Regions from separate parts of the Croceicoccus naphthovorans genome, predicted to be linked through region 2. Evidence: riboswitches for the same ligand, from Rfam matches in the RefSeq annotation. Region 2 holds a riboswitch; the other holds the start of a gene.
What was found. A riboswitch is a leader RNA that binds a small molecule or an ion and turns the genes downstream of it on or off. The one in region 2 is predicted to bind cobalamin.
Positions count from the first base shown of each region.

Region 1: another riboswitch for cobalamin. It lies ahead of AB433_RS05925 (TonB-dependent receptor plug domain-containing protein); the one in region 2 lies ahead of AB433_RS08310 (hypothetical protein).

Region 1 is NZ_CP011770.1:1,162,403-1,171,135, reverse strand. Features, by position in the region: gene AB433_RS05930 (ABC transporter substrate-binding protein) at 1-75, opposite strand, end outside; gene AB433_RS05925 (TonB-dependent receptor plug domain-containing protein) at 83-1,954, opposite strand; cobalamin riboswitch at 2,069-2,276, opposite strand; gene mdh (malate dehydrogenase) at 2,509-3,471, shown strand; gene sucD (succinate--CoA ligase subunit alpha) at 3,562-4,452, shown strand; gene AB433_RS05910 (2-oxoglutarate dehydrogenase E1 component) at 4,554-7,400, shown strand; gene odhB (2-oxoglutarate dehydrogenase complex dihydrolipoyllysine-residue succinyltransferase) at 7,422-8,645, shown strand.
Region 2 is NZ_CP011770.1:1,623,222-1,631,954, forward strand. Features, by position in the region: gene AB433_RS08285 (TonB-dependent siderophore receptor) at 1-2,254, opposite strand, end outside; gene AB433_RS19450 (LysR family transcriptional regulator) at 2,520-3,497, opposite strand; gene AB433_RS08295 (DUF2891 family protein) at 3,625-3,825, opposite strand; gene AB433_RS08300 (cobyrinic acid a,c-diamide synthase CobB) at 4,130-5,437, opposite strand; gene cobO (cob(I)yrinic acid a,c-diamide adenosyltransferase) at 5,434-6,072, opposite strand; gene AB433_RS08310 (hypothetical protein) at 6,045-6,647, opposite strand; cobalamin riboswitch at 6,844-7,053, opposite strand; cobalamin riboswitch at 7,115-7,305, shown strand; gene AB433_RS08315 (TonB-dependent receptor plug domain-containing protein) at 7,468-8,733, shown strand, end outside.

The DNA of each region.
Region 1 (8,733 bases), 460 kb from region 2:
CTCGCTCGTGGCAGGCGCGCAGGCGGTCAGCAGGATCGCTGCCAAAGCCCCCGTCGCGCCCACCTGTTTCGTCATGACCCGCTCACATCCGGAACCTTATCCCCGCATAGGCGCTGCGCCCCGCGGTCGCATAGCCCGCCGCCGTCTGATAGCCGCTGTCGAACAGGTTCTCGATCCTTCCAAACGCTTCTACCGGCCCGAACGGCAGCGATGCGCGCAAGTCGACCGTGGCGAACCCGTCCAGTTCGGTCGTGTTGTTGATGTTCTCGTAGCTATCGCCGACCAGCCGCGCGTCGGCACCCAGCGAGAGCAACCACGGCGTCTGCCAGTCGATCCACGCGGCCAGCGCATGGCGCGGGCGGCGACCCAAGTCGTTGCCCTCCGTAAAGCCATCGGGCGTGCGGTCCACCGCCTTGACGTAGCTATAGCTGGCCCCGGTCTGCAGCGTCGCCGATGGGCTGGCAGCCAGTTCCACCTCGAATCCCTCGGCGCGCGCGCGCGAGGTATTGTCGTAGTAGCCATAGGGCCGCGTGGCGCATAGCCCATCGGTAATGCCGAAGCATGAGGCAAAGCCGATCAGGTTGCGGCTGTCGCGGCGAAAGGCCGACAATGCGATAAACAGCGGCCCGCCGCGACTGCCCTTCTCGATCCCGATGTCATAGGCGCGGCTGGTTTCCGGCTGAACGTCCGGGTTCCCATAGTCGGAGAACAACTGGTACAGCGACGGCGCCTTGAAACCTTCGCCATAAGACGCGCGCAGGCGTACGTCGGAAACCAGATTGACCGTGCCGTTCGCGCCGAACGACCATTCGTCGCCAAAGCGCGAGTGATCGTCATAACGCACGCCCGCCGCAACCGAAGCCGCTTCGCCATACCAGCCAAGCAGCGCGTGGCCGCTGGTGGTGTTGGCCTTGGCATCGTCGCCGAAGGTGGTGTCGAACCGGGTCCATTCGCGATCCGCCCCGAAATCGAGCGCGACCTGCCCCGCCGGCGTGATCCGGCCGAACAATTCGGCCCGCTCGGAACGGCCTTTGTAGGCGTACTGGAATGCCTCGTCCTGCGCCGCGTCGTAATAACGCCGCCGCGTGTCCGAAAGCGCATAGCCCGCATCCAGCGTCAGCAGGTCGGTCGCATAGTGCAGCCCGGTGCGGCCCGAATACTGGCGCGTGCGCGAATAGTCTTCGGTATCGGCAAGGACATAGTCGGGCGCGGGAAACCCATCGAACTCGGTCCGCCCGTTGGCAAAGCGCCCGTTGGCAACAATCGCCAGCTCCGGCGTCAGGTCGTACCGCGCCCGCCCTGTCAGCTGCCACTGGCGGAACCCGTCATCCTCGGTGCCCGATGCCGCGCGGCTGAACCCGTCGGTGTCATAATACGATCCGGCCAGCCCTGCGGCGAGCGGGCCTTGCACCGTGCCCGCCGACAGCGTGGCGTATTTCGTATCGTCGCTGCCATACTCCAGCGATCCGGCCACGCCGTTATCGATCCGTGTAACGACGTTCATCACGCCCGAAATTGCGTCCGATCCCCAGACGACCGAATTCGACCCGCGCAGCAACTCGATCCGCTCGACATTGCCCGCCAGCAGGTTGCCGAAGTCGAACTGGTTGCCGATGTCGGACGCATCGTTGACGCGCACGCCGTCGATCAGGACCAGCAGGTCGTCCGCTTCACCGCCGCGCACGCGCACGCCGGTCAGAGAGCCCGGACCGCCCTCGCGGCTCTGCGTCACGCCCGGCAGGCGCGACAGCACGCGGGTCAGGTCGGGGCCCTGAATGCTCTCGATCTCGTCAAGGTCGACGACGCTGACCGGCTGGCCGGTGCTGTCGATCGACAGCGGCAACCCGGTGGCGACGACGACGATGGCATCGGACCCGCCCGACGCCGGGGGCGCGGGTTGGGCATATTCGATCTCTTGCGCCAAAGCAGGCTGGGCAAGTACGGTGGAACTCAACAGAAGCAAAATAGTACGCAAGGGGAACCTCCCATATGAACGACACGCGTCGCTCATGCGGGAAAGGCACACCATGCGCCCGTCTCGCTGCCCCCGGTACACCCCGCCCGCTGGCTCGAACGACCGGTATGGGCAGGTCTCCTGGCTTCCGGGTCGGGACCGTTGCTTCGCCTTCCCGGTTACCCAGTGGCACTTGAAGCACGGCTCGCCGGTTACAGTTGCGGGGGCAGCGCCGGATTGGCAGGATGTTTCCTGCGCACCGGCTTCCCTCTTCGTGCCTCGTCCCTTTCGGAAGTCGGCAACCCTTACCGTCGCGGCGGCCATTAGGTGCATTGCGGCAAACTGGCAAGCCTGCCTGTAAACGCCCCACTATTGCTATTGCGAACTGATTGCAAAGATAGTTAGCAATACCGACTTTTTGCCGGTTGCAATCCCGGTTTCACGGGCCTAGGGCCGACCACCGAAACGGGGCATGCGGTCCTTGCGGGCAATCCGTGTGCCATGACTATCAAGTTCACCCATCGCCCGCAGCGCGACAGGAGGAACAGGTTAAGATGGCACGCAAGAAGATCGCCCTGATCGGTAGCGGCATGATCGGCGGCACGCTCGCCCATCTGGCGGCGAAAAAGGAAATGGGCGACATCGTCCTGTTCGACATTGCCGAGGGCATGCCCCAGGGCAAGGCGCTCGACCTTTCGCAGTGCGGCCCGATCGAAGGTTTCGACGCAAACATCACCGGCACGAACGATTATGCCGACATCGCGGGTGCAGACGTCATCATCGTCACCGCCGGCGTGCCGCGTAAACCGGGCATGAGCCGCGACGACCTGCTGGGCATCAACCTGAAGGTCATGAAGTCGGTCGGCGAAGGCATCAAGGCCCACGCACCCGACGCGTTCGTCATCTGCATCACCAACCCCCTCGACGCGATGGTCTGGGCACTGCGCGAATTCAGCGGGTTGCCGCACAACAAGGTCGTCGGCATGGCCGGCGTGCTGGACTCGGCCCGCTTCGCCACCTTCCTTGCATGGGAATTCGGCGTTTCGGTGAAGGACGTGAACGCCTTCGTGCTGGGCGGCCACGGCGACACGATGGTCCCTGTCCTGTCCTATTCCACGATCAGCGGCATTCCCGTCACCGACCTCGTCAAGATGGGCAAGTCGACCGACGCGAAGCTGGACGAAATCGTGCAGCGCACCCGTTCGGGCGGCGGCGAAATCGTCGGCCTGCTCAAGACCGGTTCGGCCTATTACGCCCCGGCCACCAGCGCCATCGCGATGGCCGAAGCCTACCTTGGCGACCAGAAGCGCATCCTGCCCTGCGCCGCGCACCTGACCGGTGAATACGGCGTCGACGGTCTCTATGTCGGCGTACCCGCCGTGATCGGTGCCGACGGCATCGAACAGGTCGTGGAAATCGAACTGAACGACGAAGAAAAGGGCAACCTTCAGGTTTCCGTCGATGCGGTCAAGGAACTGCTCGAAGCCTGCAAAGGCATCGACGGCTCGCTGGCCTGATCGTCGCCCCGACAATAGTATAGTCTTTCCGGCCGCCCCGGCGCCTATTCGGTAATCCGGTGCGGCCACCCTCCCTCAGGAGAGCGATTTATGTCCATTCTCGTAGACAAGAATACCAAGGTCATCACCCAGGGCATGACCGGCAAGACCGGCAGCTTCCACACCGAAGCGGCGCTGGCCTACGGCACGCAGATGGTTGCGGGCGTGACCCCCGGCAAGGGCGGCACCACCCACCTCGACCTGCCGCAGTACGACACCGTGCACGAGGCGAAGGCCGCCACGGGCGCGACCGCCAGCTGCATCTATGTGCCGCCCGCCGGTTGCGCCGATGCCATCCTTGAGGCCATCGATGCCGAGATCGAGCTGATCGTCGCGATCACCGAAGGCGTTCCGGTGCTCGACATGGTTCGCGTAAAGCGCGCGCTGCAGGGTTCGAAATCGCGCCTGATCGGCCCGAACTGCCCCGGCGTGCTGACGCCCGGCGAATGCAAGATCGGCATCATGCCGGGTTCGATCTTCTCGAAGGGTTCGGTCGGCGTCGTGTCGCGTTCGGGCACCCTGACCTATGAAGCCGTGTTCCAGACCACGAACGCCGGCCTTGGCCAGACCACCGCGGTCGGCATCGGCGGCGACCCGGTCAACGGCACCAACTTCATCGACGTGCTGGAACTGTTCCTGGCCGACGACGAGACTAAGTCGATCATCATGATCGGTGAAATCGGCGGCAGCGCCGAGGAAGAGGCCGCGCAGTTCCTGAAGGACGAAGCCAAGCGCGGTCGCAAGAAGCCGATGGTCGGCTTCATCGCGGGCCGTACGGCACCTCCGGGCCGCCGCATGGGCCACGCCGGCGCCATCGTTTCGGGCGGCCAGGGCGGCGCGGACGACAAGATTGCGGCGATGGAAGAAGCGGGCATCCGCGTCTCCCCCTCGCCCTCGCTGCTCGGCGAAACGCTGGACGGTCTCCTCAAGGAAATCGCCTGACCTGAACACGGCACCGGGCGCGGCGGAGAGGGAAACGCCGCGCCCGATGTCCGAATTTTTTCCGGGACGATCCGGTCCCGGCGCATTTGTGGACCAGTGCCATGGGTAAAGAGAACCAGTCCTTCCTTCCCGAAATGGAGCCCGACGGCCCTCAACCGGGACCGTCGTGGGCCCGCAAGGGCTGGCCGCTGGACGATAGTGCCAGCAACGACCTGACCGCATCGCTCGATCCCACGCGGATGAAGGCCGAAATCAAGGCCGCCGCCGAGAAGAAGGGCGCAAAGCTCGACGAAAAGGCGGTCGAGGCCGCGTGCGACGATTCGGTTCGCGCCATGCTGCTGATCCGCACTTATCGCGTGCGCGGGCACCTGGCCGCCGATCTCGATCCGCTGGGCCTGACCAACCGCGATCTGCCTGCCGACCTGACGCCCGAATACCACGGGTTCGGCAAGGACGACCTCGACCGCCCGGTCTATATCGGCGGCAACCTGGGCCTTGAATGGGCGACGGTGAACGAGATCGTCGAAACCCTGCGCGCGAATTACTGCGGCAAGGTCGGCCTTGAATACATGCACATTGCCGATATCGAGGAACGCCGCTTCCTGCAGGAACGCATGGAAGGCAAGGACGCCTCGATCGACTTTACCCTGATGGGCAAGAAGGCGATCCTGCAGGCCGTTATCCGCGGCGAGCAGTACGAGAAGTTCCTCGGCAAGAAATACGTCAGCACCAAGCGGTTCGGCCTCGACGGCGGGGAATCGATGATTCCGGCGCTGGAATCGGTCATCAAGTACGGCGGGTCCGACGGGGTGAAGGAAATCGTGTTCGGCATGGCCCACCGTGGCCGGTTGAACATCCTCGCCAACGTGATGGCCAAGCCCTACAAGGTCATCTTCCACGAATTTTCCGGTGGCAGCGCCAACCCCGACGATGTCGGCGGTTCGGGCGACGTGAAGTACCACCTTGGCACCAGCACCGACCGCGAGTTCGACGGGACGAAGGTGCACATGAGCCTTGTGCCCAACCCCTCTCACCTGGAGACGGTGGACCCCGTCGTGCTCGGCAAGGTCCGCGCGCAGCAGCGGTTCCATGACGACATCGGTTTCGACGAAAAGGGCCAGCACAAGCATCGGCAGGTCCTGCCCGTCCTGATCCACGGAGACGCGGCCTTTGCCGGTCAGGGGATCGTCTGGGAATGCCTCGGCTTTTCCGGCATTCGCGGGTACAATACCGGCGGCTGCATCCACTTCATCATCAACAACCAGATCGGGTTCACCACCAGCCCGCAGTTCGCGCGATCCTCGCCCTATCCGTCCGACGTGGCGAAGGGTGTCATGGCGCCGATCCTGCACGTCAATGGCGACGATCCGGAGGCGGTGACCTTCTGCTGCAAGCTGGCCATCGAATATCGCCAACGCTTCGGCCGCGATATCGTCATCGACATGTGGTGCTATCGCCGGTTTGGCCATAACGAGGGTGACGAGCCCAGCTTCACGCAGCCGCTGATGTACAAACAGATCCGCAAGCATCCGGGCGTCGGTTCGCTCTATGCCGAACGACTGCGTGCCGAAGGCGTGATCGACGATAGCTTCGAGCAGGACGCGATCGACAGCTTTACCAACCTGCTGGAAGAAGAGTTTGAGGCGGGCAAGACCTACAAGGCCAATCAGGCCGACTGGTTCGGCGGACGCTGGGCGGGCATGAACAAGCCTGCCGACCCCGAAACCGCGCGCCGCAACATCGCGACGGGGATCGAGGGTAAGCTGTTCGACGGCCTTGGCCGCACGCTGACCACCGTTCCCGACGATGTGCAGGTCCACAAGACGCTGAACCGCGTGCTGGATGCAAAGCGCGACATGTTCGCGGGCGGCACCGGTTTCGACTGGGCGACGGCAGAGGCACTGGCCTTTGGGTCTTTGCTGGCCGAAGGCTTCTCGGTCCGGTTGTCGGGTCAGGATTCGGGGCGCGGCACGTTCAGCCAGCGTCACGCGGTCTGGGTCGATCAAGAGACTGAGGCGAAGTACATCCCGCTGTGCCACGTGCCGCACGGCCATTTCGAGGTCTATGACAGCCCGCTTTCAGAATATGGCGTGCTGGGCTTCGAATATGGCTATGCTCTGGCCGATCCCAAAAGCCTCGTCCTGTGGGAAGCGCAGTTCGGCGATTTCGCCAACGGCGCGCAGATCATGATCGACCAGTACATCGCCAGCGGCGAGGCGAAGTGGCTGCGCGCCAACGGTCTCGTCATGCTGCTGCCGCATGGTTACGAAGGCCAGGGGCCGGAGCATTCCTCCGCGCGTCTGGAACGTTTCCTGCAACTGTGCGCGGGCGACAACATCCAGGTGTGCAATATCACCGAACCGGCGAACTATTTCCACGTTCTGCGCCGCCAGATGCTGCGTCCGTTCCGCAAGCCGCTGATCATCATGACGCCCAAGTCGTTGCTGCGCCATCCGATGGCGAAGTCGGCGAAGGAAGCGTTCCTTGGCGAAAGCCACTTCCGCCGCATCGTGTCGGACACGACCGAAATCGCGGACAAGGACGTTAAGCGCCTCGTACTGTGTTCGGGCAAGGTCGCATACGACCTGATCGAGGCGCGCGACGCCGCAGGGCTGACCGATACCTCGATCGTGCGGATCGAACAGCTCTATCCCTTCCCGGGAGAGCCGCTGGCGCTGCGCCTGTCGCGCATGACCAACCTTGAAAAGGTGGTGTGGTGTCAGGAAGAACCGAAGAACAACGGTTCGTGGTTCTTCGTCGAAAACCAGATCGAACAGGCATTGTCAGAGGCCGGGGCCCCGGTATCGCGCGCCCGCTATGCCGGACGCGCGCCCTCGGCATCGCCCGCGACGGGCCTCGCCAGTCGTCATGTCGAACAACAGAACGCACTGGTTGCGGATGCCCTCGGCCTCTCGGTCGAAGATGTCATCGCGGCCCGCCAGAAATAAGCTCGTAAAGGGAACGAACCGATGAGCACCGAAGTCAAAGTCCCCGTACTGGGCGAATCGATCACCGAAGCCACCATTGGCGAATGGCTGAAAAAGCCCGGCGAGGCGGTGAAGCAGGACGAGCCGATCTGCAGCCTTGAAACCGACAAGGTCGCAATCGACGTCAACGCGCCGGTCAGCGGCGTGATGGGCGAAACCATGGTCGGCGAAGGCGAAACCGTCACCGTCGGCGCGGTTATCGCGACGATCACCGATGGCGCGGGTGCGGGAGACAAGCAGGTTGCCCCGCGTGAGAACGCGACCGCATCGGTCCCGTCTCAGTCCGAACCGGAAGCGTCGGACGACGACGCCGTCGTCCTGTCACCCGCAGTGCGCCGCGCGGTTCTGGAACACGGCATCGACCCCAGCAAGGTCAAGGGCACCGGCAAAGACGGCCGCCTGACCAAGGAAGACGTGCTGGCCGCCGCCGAGGCGAAGAAGAGCGGTTCGGCCGCCGCACCCGCAGCCGCGCCGGCACCCGCCGCCAGCGAGCCGGCCGGTTCGGGCCGCAATGTCGAGCGGGTGAAGATGACCCGTCTGCGCCAGACGATCGCCAAGCGGCTCAAGAGCGCGCAGGACACCGCCGCCCTGCTGACCACGTTCAACGACGTGGACATGAGCGCGGTGATGGAGGCGCGCGAAAAGTACAAGGACCTGTTCGCCAAGAAGCACGACGTGCGCCTGGGCTTCATGGGCTTTTTCGCCAAGGCCGCCTGCCTTGCGCTGAAAGACGTACCCAGCGTCAACGCCCAGATCGAGGGCGACGAAATCCTCTACCACGATTTCGTCGACATCTCGGTTGCGGTTTCGGCCCCGAACGGGCTGGTCGTGCCGGTGCTGCGCGACGCCGACAAGAAGAGCTTTGCCCAGATCGAGGGCGGCATCGCCGACTTCGGCAAGCGCGCCAAGGAAGGCACGCTGACGATGGAAGACATGAAGGGCGGCACCTTTACCATCTCCAACGGCGGCGTCTTCGGATCGCTTATGTCCACCCCGATCATCAACCCACCGCAGAGCGCGGTTCTGGGCCTGCACCGTATCGAGGACCGCCCGGTCGCGATTGACGGCAAGGTCGAAATCCGCCCGATGATGTACATCGCCCTGTCATACGACCATCGGATTATCGACGGGCGTGAGGCGGTTACGGCACTGAAGATCATCAAGGAAGCGATCGAAGACCCGACGCGCCTGTTGATCGACCTTTGAGTTTAAAGCCCGCTTCCGATCGGGGGGCGGGACAGAATTGCAATTTTCCGTTCGTGCTGAGCCTGTCGAAGCACGCGCAAAAGTCAGG
Region 2 (8,733 bases):
TGGAAGTGGTGTTGTAGTTGCGCCGATCGAACACATTGCGCACGCCCAGGTTCACGTCGAACCCGGCAACGGTGACGAAAGCGTTCAGGTCGACCTGCCGCGCCGCCGGCACGACATACTGTCCCAGCCGATCGGCATAGGAACTTGACCGACCGTAAAGCCCCGCTGCGAACCCGCCACTGATATCGTCCGACAGGCGGGTGCGGTAGGTCGTGTAGAGGCTGTAGGTATCCTGCGGCTGGCGCGCCACGTCCGTCTGGAAGGACGTTACCGTCAGCAACTTGAAATTAGTGTGCGTATAAGAGCCCAGAACGGTCCAGCCCGGCAGGATCTGTCCGGCGACATTGACGTCGAAACCGCGCCCGCGCTGACCAGGGGCGGATACGAAGCCGATCGCGGGTCCTCTAAAGTCTATCGTGTTGTCCTGCTGGATATCGAAGTAGGACGCGTTGATCGTCGCCCTTTCGCCAAACAGGTCAAGCTTGACGCCCGCTTCCTTGTTGGTCGTCTCGATATTCGGCAGGATGTCGCCATTCAGGCTTTGCGTGAATACCGCCTGTTCGCCGCGCGAATAGTTGGCGTAAAGCGACAACCAATCAGTCGCGTCGAAGATAATACCCGCATTGGGCGTAATGCCGTTCTCTTTTTGCGGAACGCCCGGCGGGATGCCGGGGATCAGGAACGTGATCGACGTTTCGAACCAGTTCTTGCGCAGGCCGCCGATCAGCTTGACCATCCCGAAATCGAGCAGTGCCTGGCCGTAGACCGCTTCCTGCTTGCCCTTGCTCTCGAAGAGAGGATCACCCAGTGGTGGGAAGGGAATCACCGGAACAGTGGTATTCTCGCCAAGCGGCGGATTGACGATTTGAATATAGTCGCTGCCGCTGCGCTGTACGGTCGTGCCGGAGCTGTAATTGTATCCGACGTTGAACTTTGCGTTCAGGAAATCTCCGATATCCGCCGTGACCCGGACGAACCCATCGAAGGAATCCGTTTTGCCTTTTTGCTGAGAGCCGCTGTACGCCAAGGTCAGCCCGTTGCGACCGTACCCCAGCGACGGCGCTTGCGCCAAAAGCGTGACGTCGTCGTGCAATCCGCGCGCGACGATCTCGATGCCGGGGACGATCTGGCGCGTCAGGTCGAAATAAAAGCGTGCGGTTTTCGCCTCCAGATCGGCGTCGGGCGAATAGATCGGGATCGAAGGATCGCGCTCGACGATTTCGCCCGTGGTGCGGTCGAACAGGGTATATGCCCCGATCCCCGTCTCTGATTCGGAAAGGCTTGCGCCCAAGATTATATCGGTCAGCCGGTCCTTGAAACGCAGCGTCGGGGCAAACAAGGCGTCATCGTTACCAGTGTAGCCGCCATAATTGTGATCCATCGTCTGCTTGCTGGCAATGACGCGGGCCGAAAGCTTGCCATTGTCGGTGATTGCGGTGTTGCCATCGATCACGCCGCGCACCAGCCCGAAGGAGCCGACGTCGAGGCTGACCGCGAGCCGCGGGTCGGCGCTCGGCTTCTTGGTCACCACGTTGACGTTGCCGCCCAGGTTGTCGAACCCGGCCAGAAGGGCATCGGGACCTTTCAGGACTTCAACCCGCTCGATATTGGCAATCGGTTGGTCCGCGCCCGCGTTTACGCCATACTGCGACCCGGTCGACAGGCCGTTGACGAGGCCAGAGGCGGCAAAGCCGCGCACGGTGTACGACGCGCCGCTGTTCGGGTTGTTCAACTGCGCCGACACGCCGCCCGCGTTGCGCAGGATGTCGGTAATGTTGAGCGCCTGCTGCTCCTCGATCGTCTTGGCGGAGATGACCTGCGTGTTGCGCGGCTGATCGCGCAGGCTGAGGCCGTTGCGGTCCGAGGTGGAGGTCTGGCGCACGAGGATGCTCGTTTCGGCCTCGTCACGGCGTGCCCTGACTACAATGCCGTTGACGACGGTCAATCCACCATTGTCATCGGGGAGCACAGCAAGATTCGTGGCTCGGATGGCGGCGCGTACCGCGGCATTTGCGCCTATGGCGCCGCTGACGGGCTGCGAGGTCACGCCGCGAACCGCGTCGGGATCGAAATCCACCGGGGTGTTGGTCCGTTCGCCAATCGTGCGCAGCGCATCGGCCAGGGGCATGGCGGGCAAGTCGATTGACGCGGCCTGTTGCGCCATGGCGGACGTCGGCGCGGTGGCGGCCGCAGCCATGATGCCAAGGCTTGCGGCCCCGAGCAGAGAGTGGATTCTGGCAGTCATATGCAACATGGATAGACCTCCTTGATAGCCAAACGACAGCCCCGTGCGAGTGCAAGCACCCGCCCGCCAAAGCGGAACACCGGTTACTGGACGATGCTGCCTTGCGGCAGAAAAGGCAGTCGCTTCTCAATTCGGGTGCGACCGCAGCCGCGCCCCCCTGAACGACGGCGTTATTATAGCTGTGGCCCGACTTTGGCTTACCAGCGGGATCGTGCCGTCGTGGAAAGGCTATGCAGCGTTCGAGGTGCAGGCAAATTCGAAGTGCTCATGGACGTCATGAACGCGATCGATCACCTTGTTTCCTGGCGGTGTTGGTGAAGAGCGCAACATAGCTTTCAATCTGTTCGACAAACCACGCCACCATCGGATCGCGCCGCCGGTGCGCGGCCCACTGCGCGACGATCAATGTTACCTCCCTTTCGAAAGGAGCCGAAAGCACTTTCACCGGCATTGTTTCGGCAAAGTGCTGAAAAAGCCAGACGCTGCCAGTAGCGACGAGATCGCTGCCGATGACGATGGCGGGCAATGCGGCCTGCGAACTGGTGCGCATGGCGATACGGCGCGCGTTCAGCAATTCGACTGTGTGCGGGTTGACGGTGAGAACCGGCGTCCTTTCGTCACGAGCCACAACATGGCGTGCGGCACGGTATTCTGCGTCATCAATCTCGTACTGTCCGGCCAGCGAGGAATGGCCGGTCCAAATCATGCAGGACACATGTTCCGTCAGGATGGGCAAGGTTTCGAGTTCCGCCAATGCAACGTCTTGTGGTAGCAGAAGCAGGTCGGCCCCTCGATTGAGCGCTTGATGGGGTGCCGACAAATCGAGTGGAATGACGTCGACCGAAAGACCGGGGGCAGCGGCCAGCAGCCGTCGGACGACCGGCCCTAACAACATCTGCTCCACGACATCCGAAGCGGCAACGGTGACAGTGCCCAAACTTGTTAGCGGATCGAAGGACAGCGCGTAATTGAATACCCCATCTACGTCTCGTAGCACTCGTCGTACCTCACCTTTGAGCGCGAGGCCAAGCGGGGTGAGTTGCTGTTCGCCGCCCGCATGGATGACAAGGTCGTCGCTGAAATGTTCTCGCAGGCGGCGGAGCGCATGGCTCATCGCCGACTGGCTAAGCCGTACGCGGCGGCCGGCTTCTGTTAAAGTCGGGGCATGGAGGATTGCATCGAGCGGATATAGAAGATTGATATTAAGCCGCCGCACGGACTCGCCGTCACTTACTGATGGCGGTCCGCTCATTTCGTAGCCCGATCAAGCGGTCGCATCCCGTCCCTTTCAGAAGTGCCAAGCCGGCAAGCGCATTCTGGCTCGCGATCTTGGCGAATTCAAGTTGCCACGACTATCGCTGGGTAAAGGGGCCTCATCGTCAAGCTCCAATGCCAGGCGGGCGAATGTCGCCAGCCAATGCTCGCGACAGGTTGAGACCATCCAGATGCGCCAGCCGCCCATCGGTTCGATCGCTCAAATCCGCCGGCGTGTGCAAACACGCGAGATGGCGGGCAAAGGGATCCGGAAGGAACCGTGCAAACCAGTTTGAAAATTCTTCTTCGGCCAGGACATCGCGCATGAGGACCGCCTCTCACAGTGTCGCCGAGAGGGAATCCTCACCGCTCGGCTCCGCTGGCTATGCCGACAACGCACCTCTTTGGGGAAAATTGGGCGAGTAGGCGAAGGCAGGTTGCTAGCTGCCCCGGATCAGCCCGGACAAGCTATCTGCGCCGGTGCTCAAGGCTCAGCGAACCTGATGTCCGCCTTTCAGAAAATGGGCCGCGAGGCAGAACAACCGGAGTGGAGGCGCAAAATTGCCACCAGCTCAATCGTGAACGAACGGCAGCTTTCGGGCATGGATTTCGACCAAGGAACGTGCGAGATCATGGGGCGCAAAAGCGCCCGGAGAACATCTCAGCCATCACCGCCGGATCGGATCGGAAATAAAGATGAATATAGCTGCTTAAAAGCGACCCATGGCGGTACACTGCCTCGTCACGACCACCGTTCGGATTGCGCGAATGAGTGAAGGGATCAAGATTTGTCTTTAGCCGCGAATAGTGAAAGCTGTGCCCGCGAAGCTTGGCATGGGGTAGCGTGAGTTCCTGAAGGCCTAGACCGCTCAGCCGCCTCTGCATAATTGCACGGCCCGGCATGATGCCAATCATCGGATGCTTGGTCCCCTCCACGGTCACCAGTTCCTCAGTGCAGACTATCATGCCGCCGCATTCAGCCAAGATCGGCTTTCCCTGCGCATGGTGTCGCTGAAGATCACGTTGCCATCCGTGATTTGCCGACAAGGTTTCGCCATGCAATTCCGGATACCCGCCGGGCAGCCAGATTGCATCGCACTCTGGCACCCTGTCGTCCGCCAGCGGAGAAAAGAAGTATAAATCCGCCCCCAACTCAACCAGTAGGTTCACGTTGTCGGGGTAGATAAAGGCAAAACATGCGTCGCGGGCGATAGCGATGCGCACCCCCTTTAACTCGTTGCCGAACCAACTGTGGGATAGACCGCCCTCGAATGTCGCAGGCGGTGGAAGAGTATCTACGCTCGCCGGTAACGCTTCGGCGCAATCGTCTAGGCGTTGGTCGATATCTTCGATCTCACGTGGCATCAGAAGTCCCAGATGCCGGGATGGCACGACAGGGACGGCGTCGCGTTCTATCGCGCCCAACCACTGCACAGTCTTCGACATGCTCTCTCGGAGCATATCGGCATGTCTGCTGCCTGCCACCTTGTTGGCAATCACGGCATGGACGTGGACGTCGTCGCGGTATTCGCTCAACCCGTGTACGATTGCACCGAAAGTCTGAGCCATGGCCGAAGCGTCGATGACGGCCAGAACTGGCAAGCCGAAGCGCGCGGCGATATCCGCACTCGATGGATCACCGTCGAATAGGCCCATGACCCCTTCGACCAGAAGGATATCGGCCTCGTTCGCCGCTTCGAATAGGAGGCGTCGGCACTCATCCTCGCCAACCATAAAGAGGTCGAGCTGGTAGACAGCGTGTCCGCTAGCCTGCTCAAGAATCTTGGGGTCCAGAAAATCAGGCCCGCATTTGAAGACGCGCACCCGCAGCCCGGCATTGCGATAACGACGGGCCAACGCAGCGGTGACCGTCGTCTTGCCCTGACCTGATGCTGTTGCCGCGACCAGCAGTGCAGGACATTGCACCGCCCCGCTCACAGATCGATGCCCTGCTGGGCTTTTACTCCTGCCCGGAAGGCGTGCTTCACATCGCGGATTGCGCTGACCGTATCGGCGGCTTCGACGAACACGTCATGCGCGGCGCGCCCGGTGATGACGACATGCTGCATCGCCGGGCGCGCCTCTATCGCGGGCATGATCTCTTCCAAGGATAGGTAGCGGTAATTCACCAGGTAGGTCTGTTCGTCGAGCACGACGAGATGGACTGTCGGATCGGCCAGAGCCTCTTTCGCCTTTTCCCAACCGGCTCGTGCGGCGCTGATGTCGCGGTCCCGATCCTGCGTTTCCCAGGTGAATCCTTCACCGCAGCGTTCCCAGCGCATGTTCGGATCACGGACGAAGTATGCGCGCTCGCCCACTTCCTCCTTGCCCTTGATGAACTGGAACACCGCGGCCTTGAGGCCATAGCCTAAAGTGCGGGCCACCATGCCGAACGCAGAGGATGACTTGCCCTTTCCGTTCCCGGTGATGACGAGGAGCAAGCCCTTGTCGACCTTGGCTGCGGCGATTCGCTTGTCCACGACCTGCTTGTGTTTTGCGGTGCGGGTCTTGTGACGGAGGTTGATCGCGTTCTTGTCGGCGCCGGTCACCGGCTGCTGTCCGGAACGGTCCATCCAGCCAGCCTCTCGGCCATGATGTGCGCGACCGCCGCGATGCCCGCCCAGCTCAGCGTGGCAATAAGCGTGCCGGGGAAATACCGCTCTAGCCGCGGCAGCCAGCCTGCGATGGTTGCATCGGGGAAGTGGCCGCTCAACGCATAGAAACCGCCGCTGGAAAACGCGTTGGATATCAGCGCCGCACCGCACAGGATTGCAATCAGCGCAGGCAAGCGAGCCGGGGTAATGCCGATGCGAGCGGCGCCGAACCGGCCGGCCATCCACATTACGCCATAAGCGGGCAGCAGCATCCAGTAGGCAGCGGTAAAGCAGAAGTCCGAACCGCCCATCAGGTTGATCGTCACGACGTCGATCGCGAAACCCAGTGCGAAGAGCGCGGGGAAAGCAAGGTGCGAGCGAATGTAGAAACCAGCCACAAGAAAGCTTGCGAGACTGGTCTCTGGAAGGTGGATATATTCGCTGAGCGAATGGGGCCGCGTCGCCAGCATCACGGTGGCGAGGACGGCGAACAGTATCGCATCGAACCGCCGGATGGCAGGGCGCGGCGCGGATTGGGTAAGCAAGGCAGTCATCATCGATCTCCATTTCGGATACAACGATGCGTTGCCCGCCGCGCAAAGCGACGGGACGGAAAGGCCACGACGACAAATCGTGGCGCGCAACATTCTTTGCGAGTGCCGAATGACGCGGCCCTCCCTTTCAACGCACACACACGTGTCGTCCAGCAAGGGATCGGCCCCTAGTTCGTCCGGTACATCCCGCCCGGGCGAAGAACGACGGCAACGGGCCGGTTTCCTGACTTACCGGTTCAACGCGAAATCACCGCCTTCTCGGAAAGAAATGCTTCTTTCCAATGGCATAATGGCGAAACGCTCACCAGTCACAGTTGCGGGAGCAGTGCCGGATGCGGATGACCTGAACCACCCTGCCGGACTTCCCGATTAAGCCCTTGCGGGCACCCGTTACGCGCCTGTCGATAGGCGCGGCGCGCGCGCCATGCAAGCATAAGTGGCTTGTCATATCGCATTCGCTCGCCTACCCGCCGCGCCAAGCGACAGGTTCCCCGCAAGGGGATTCAAAGGGAACGCGGTTCAAGACCGCGGCTGCCCCTGCAACTGTGAGCGGAGAGCCATCGGCCTTCATGCCATTGGGGTTTCAAAAGCCCCGAGAAGGCGGCCGAACCGGCATCGACCCGCAAGCCAGGAGACCTGCCTGACGCCGTCGTTCTTCGTCCGGACAGGGTGTGCCGGCCGAACGGGGAAGTTCCCTCGCGAAACGACAGCCATTGCCTCGCGCGGCGCGTGCCGGGCGGGATGGCCTGTGCGTGCTGCGTAAAGGCTGTTCCCCCGGTGCGATCCGCGCGTGGCGTCTTGTCACTTGTGGGGATTGTTCATGCCCGAATACCGTTTCCTGACCATCCCGGCCATCGCCGCCGGACTTTCGATTACACCTGCCGCTCAGGCAGACACGGCTTCGGACGAAATCGTCGTAGCCGCGCTTCGCATGCCGGTGGAAATCGACCGTGTCGCATCGTCTGTAACCGTGCTCGACCTTGATGAGATCGAGGCTGAACAGCCAATTTCCATTACCGACATTCTGGTCCGCACCCCCGGCATCAGCATGTCCCGCAACGGCGGCTATGGTGCGGCCACGTCACTGCGCGTGCGCGGTGCCGATGCGGGGCACAGCGTTCTGGTCATCGACGGCATGCGCCTTTCCGATGCCTCCACCACGGACGGCGGCGCCGATTTCGGCGGCCTTTTTGCCGACGACATCGAACGGATAGAAATCCTGCGCGGTCCGCAGTCGGTACTGTGGGGAAGCAATGCCATCGGGGGCGTCGTTAACGTCGTCAGCGCCCGTCCCGACGCGCCGCTGGAAGGGCGCGTTGCGATCGAAGGCGGATCACGCAATACGCTGAGCGCCCGTGCCGGAGCAGGCGGCCGCAGCAAGGCTATCGACTGGCGCATCGCGGGCAGCACGTTCACCACCGACGGCATTTCCGCCCGCGACACGGGAACAGAGCGCGACGGATACCGTCGCCAATCGGGCAGCGGCACGTTGACGGCAAGGCTCACGCCGAACCTTTCGCTCGACCTGCGCGGATACTATGCGAGCGGGCGCAATGATTTCGACGGATTCTCAGGCGACAGCCGAGCCTACGGACTGACCGAAGTATGGTCTGCCTATTCCGGGCTGAAAGCGGCCTTTCTGGACGGGCGCTTCAACAACCGCTTCGCCTTCATCGAAAACCGGACGGATCGCGACAATTTCGATCCCGATCGCACGGTCCGCGCACAAACCTTCGATGCGCAGGGCCGAACGCGGCGTTACGAGTATCAGGGCGGACTGGACATTTCCGATGCCATCGACGTGGCATTCGGAGCGGAGCGGGAGGAACAGCGGATGCGAACCGCATCGCCCCGCAATACTACCGATCCGGTCAGCGCAACGCGTGCACAAGCCGATATCGACAGCATCTATGCACAGGCGCGCGTGACACCGGCGCAAGGGTTCACGGCCGAAGGCGGCGTTCGTCACGACGACCATTCGCTGTTTGGCGGCAATACGGTTGTCAGCCTTGGCGCCAGCTTCGCGCCCGGAGATGGTGGCACCGTCGTGCGCAGCAATTATTCGGAAGGGTTCAAGGCGCCTTCG